Regions from separate parts of the Mesorhizobium sp. M1334 genome, predicted to be linked through region 2. Evidence: predicted binding sites of a transcription regulator. Region 2 holds the regulator's gene; the other holds the start of a gene.
What was found. Region 2 encodes PhoB, which activates phosphate uptake and scavenging genes when phosphate is short. Its sites were predicted from a motif close to TGTCATNNANCTGTCAT; they were not measured.

Region 1: the regulator PhoB is predicted to act here: its motif matches at 1,393-1,409, upstream of NKH17_RS08580 (esterase-like activity of phytase family protein).

The regions. Positions count from the first base shown of each region.
Region 1 is NZ_JAMYLM010000003.1:309,646-311,826, reverse strand. Features, by position in the region: gene NKH17_RS08580 (esterase-like activity of phytase family protein) at 1-1,305, opposite strand, end outside; gene NKH17_RS08575 (LacI family DNA-binding transcriptional regulator) at 1,615-2,181, opposite strand, start outside.
Region 2 is NZ_JAMYLM010000002.1:557,163-559,343, forward strand. Features, by position in the region: gene NKH17_RS06195 (ROK family protein) at 1-913, shown strand, start outside; gene phoB (phosphate regulon transcriptional regulator PhoB) at 923-1,612, opposite strand; gene phoU (phosphate signaling complex protein PhoU) at 1,629-2,181, opposite strand, start outside.

The DNA of each region.
Region 1 (2,181 bases), on a different contig from region 2:
GCTCACCACCGACATCGCCTCCCACTTCTCCGAAAGGTTGTTGCGGTCATTGGGCGCGCCATTGTGCAGCCCGAAGCGGCCGAGCTCGGTCTTGTCGTTGATGTCGATGAACGGCGTCAGCTTGGCCGGCGTCACCGAGGGATCGAGCTCACCTTTGGGCGCAACCGGCTTGTCCTTGTCGAACTCGGTGCCGGCGATGTCGGTTGCCGCCGACACATCGACGACGCTGATCTCGCGATAGAGCGAGGTGTCGCCCTTCACCCCCTGGCCGTTGCCGCTGTCGCGCGCCAGCATCAGGAAGGTCTTGTCCGACAGAGCCACGATTTCGCTCTGCGCGGCAATCTTGGTCTTGCCCTTGGCATCGGTGAACACCGGCAGCGGCACGACATATTCATGCGCAAGCTTGAGTTGGGCCGGATCCGAGGCATCGTAGACCAGCGCGCGCGTGTTCTGGCGCGTCGAAGCGGAATCGCCGCCATCCTGTCTGGGGGCCGATTGCAGCACAGCGATCAGGAACTTCCCGTCCGGCGTCAGTGCCATGCCTTCGAGGCCCTGGTTGTTCTGACGGCCGGTTTCGGGATCCATCGGATCTGGGTCTGCCGCGCCCGGTCCCGGATTGTTGGACGCGAAGTTCGGCGTTCCATGACGCATCGGGACAAGCGCCGCCGGCGACTGCGTTGCCGACATCAGACGCCCATCGGCGGAGAAGTGGTAGATGTTCGGACCATATTCGTCCGAGATGAACATGGTGCCGTCGGGCAGCCGCACGATCGCCTCGTTATCGAGCGCGAGCTTGCCGTTGGCTTCGGGCAGGATCGGCATGTCGTCGGTCGCGGCGCGCACGCCGTTGAGCGGATCGAGGCCGGTTGCGTCGGCGCCCTTGTCGTCGGTCAAAAGCATGGTGTCGGCAAGGGTTGCCTTGAGGCCGGACTGTTCCTGGCCGGCGGCTGGTGCCGCACCCGGTGCGATCGGGGCGAATTCGATGGCAATCGTGTTGATGCGCGGACGGTAATCGGTGGTGCCGACGACATTGTAGCCACGATCCGGCAGCAGCCACAGCGAGCCCTTATAGCCATCGGCGCCATGCGTCCAGCCGGCAGCGTCGATCGCCATGCCCGAGCCGGAGCCAAACGTCTCGCCGAACTTGTCCCTTTGGCTGGCCGGGATGCGACCGACACCGACCAGGCCCTTGTTGACGAAGCTGACGCCGCCGACGGTCGCTGCGTTTTCAGCCAAGGCCGGAGTCAAGGCGGTGAACATCGCCAGCGCGACCGCGAGGGACGCGTTTCGGTGCAGGTTTTTCATGGAAATCCTCTTTGTGACAAAACAACCGAAGCGGGCGTCGCATCGACATGCCGCCAGCGCTTTCCGAAAAAGGTCTAGGACGCGAACATGATACTTGCGTGACAGAGGGCGCTTGTTCCTTCATCCCCTTGTGGGAGAAGGTGGATCGGCGCGCAGCGCCGAGACGGAAGAGGGGTGCTGGACGGAGTGCCTCGGTGCCGAGCTGGAGCACCCTCATCCGACCGAGCTGAGCCTGTCCTCTGGCTTGCCGAAGGCAAGACCCGTGGGCTCGGCCACCTTCTCCCCAAGGGGAGAAGGGAAGTGCCACGGTCAGTCGCTGTCGCGCGCGATCAGCTGCAGCGGCCAGACTTCACGGATGATGCGTGCGCCTTCGGCGCCGGCGTAAGCCGGGATCGATGCCAGCAGCATTTCGGCCAGCCGCTCGCCCATCGGCTCCAGCGCCGGGCGGAAGCCGGTCAGCGCCGGCGAAAAATAGCGGCAGAGCGGGGTGTCGACGATGACGATCACCGCGATGTCGTGGCCGGGCTTGATGCCCGCCTCGGCCAAAGCCTTGCAGCCGCCAAGCGCCATCGCGTCATTGTTGAAGATGATGGCGGTCGGCGGGTCCTTGGAGCGCATGACCTTCGGCGTCACCGCGTAGCCGCCTGCCTCGTTGATGAAGCCGTCGGCGATCAACTCGGGGTCGAATTCGATGCCGTGCCGCCGCAACGCCTTGCGATAGCCGGCGAGGAACAGATAGCCGAAATTGAGATCGAGCGACGGGCGGATGGCCGCGATGCGGCGGTGACCGCGCGCGACAAGACGATCGACCGCGTCAGCACCGGCTTTTTCGAAGTCGAGGTCGAGCGAGGGGTAGGCATCGCCGCCGGAGCGGCT
Region 2 (2,181 bases):
ACAGCGCCGGCTGGACACGCTGACCATGCCGCGCGACGAGCTGATCCGCGAATGCATGGCCATCGTCCGGCGCCGGCTTGAGGACCCAGACCTTGACGTCCGCAGTGTCGCCCGCATCGCCCTGGCGATTCAGGGCATTACCGACTCCCCTGCACGCGCCATGCTGTGGTCGCCGATCACGCCGCAGACCGACATCGCCTTTGCCGACCTGCTGGAAGACGAATTCGGCATCCCGGCCACGGTGGAGAACGACTGCAATATGATGGCGGTGGCTTTGCGCTGGCGCGATCCGGATCGCTATCGCGACGACTTCATCGCCATCCTGCTTTCGCATGGCATCGGTATGGGGCTTGTGCTGAAGGGCGAACTGTTCACCGGGACGCATTCCTCGGGCGGCGAATTTGGCCACATGATCCATCATCCGGGCGGCGCGCTCTGCCGGTGCGGGCGGCGCGGCTGCATCGAAGCCTATGCCGGCAACTATGCCATCTGGCGCAACGCCAGGCAGATGAGCGAAGACAGCGAACCGGTCGCCGACGTCAGCGACGCCGACATGCGCGCGCTGGCCGCCCGCGCGCGCGAGAAGGATGGGCCGGAACGCGAGGCCTACCGCAAGGCCGGCGAAGCGCTGGGTTTCGGTCTCGGCTCGCTGTTCGCGCTGATCGATCCGGCACCGGTCGCGATGGTCGGCGCCAGTGCCGCCGCCTTCGATCTGATCGAGCCGGCCTTGCGCAAGGCCATCGCCCAGACCGCCGGCGGCCAGCACTCGGGCTCGATCTCCTTCGATACCGAGCCGAACGAATTGCCGCTGATCCGCGAAGGCTGCGCGATGCGGGCGTTAAGCTTCGTCGACCAGGAGATTTTCGCGCCGGGCGCGCAAATGAGGCCCGGCGTCAGAAAGAACGTCGCCTGACCAGGCGGGTCAATCTTCCCGGATCGCGTAACCGGCACCGCGGATGGTGCGGATGACATCCGGCATGCGGCCGTTGTTGACGGCCTTGCGCAGCCGCCCGACATGCACGTCAACGGTGCGTTCGTCGATATAGATCGTCTCGCCCCAGACATTATCGAGCAACTGGCTACGCGAGAAGACGCGGCCCGGATGCCGCATCATGAACTCGAGCAACCGGAATTCGGTCGGCCCGAGCCGGATCTCGCTCTTCTTGCGATAAACCCGGTGCGATTCGCGATCGAGCACGATGTCGCCGACCTTCAGCACGCTGGACAGCACTTCCGGCTTGGCGCGGCGCAGCAGCGCCTTGACCCTGGCCATGAATTCCGGTGTCGAAAACGGTTTGACCAGATAGTCGTCGGCGCCGGTCGAAAGACCGCGCACCCGGTCGCTCTCCTCGCCGCGCGCGGTCAGCATAATGATCGGCAGCCGCTCGGTTTCGGGGCGCACCCGCAACCGGCGGCAGAGCTCGATGCCGGAAACCGCTGGTATCATCCAGTCGAGCACCAGAAGGTCGGGCACATTCTCCTGCAAACGGATCTCGGCTTCGTCGCCACGTGTCACCACCTCGACCTGGTAGCCTTCGGATTCGAGATTGTAGCGGAGCAGCACGCCCAACGGCTCCTCGTCCTCCACCACCATTATGCGTGGTGCGATCATCGGCTGGGCACCCCCATCATGTCACCGGTGCGGACATTGTCGTTTCGTCCTGCTTCGGACGATTGACCGGCAATTGCTCGCCGGTCAGCACATAATACGCATTTTCGGCGATGTTGGTGACATGGTCGCCGATCCGCTCGAGATTCTTGGCGCAGAACAGCAGATGCGTGCAAGCGGTGATGTTGCGCGGATCTTCCATCATGTAGGTCAACAGCTCGCGGAACACGGACGTGTATTTGACGTCGATACGCTCGTCGGCGGCACGCAGCTTGGCCAACGCGGCCGCATCGCCTGCAGCATATTCCTCGATGACGCCCTGCACCTGAATGAGCACCAGCTGCGCCATCGCATCGATGGAATGCGAAAGGTCGCGCGGCGTGACGCTGAGGCCGACCGCGCTCACACGCTTGGCGATGTTCTTGGCAAGGTCGCCGATGCGTTCGAGGTCGCCGGCCATGCGGATCGCTCCGACGACATGGCGCAGATCGTGAGCCATTGGCTGGCGCTTGGCGATCAGGGTGATGGCGCGGTCGTCCAGTTCGCGTTGACGCGCGTCCATGATGGCGTCG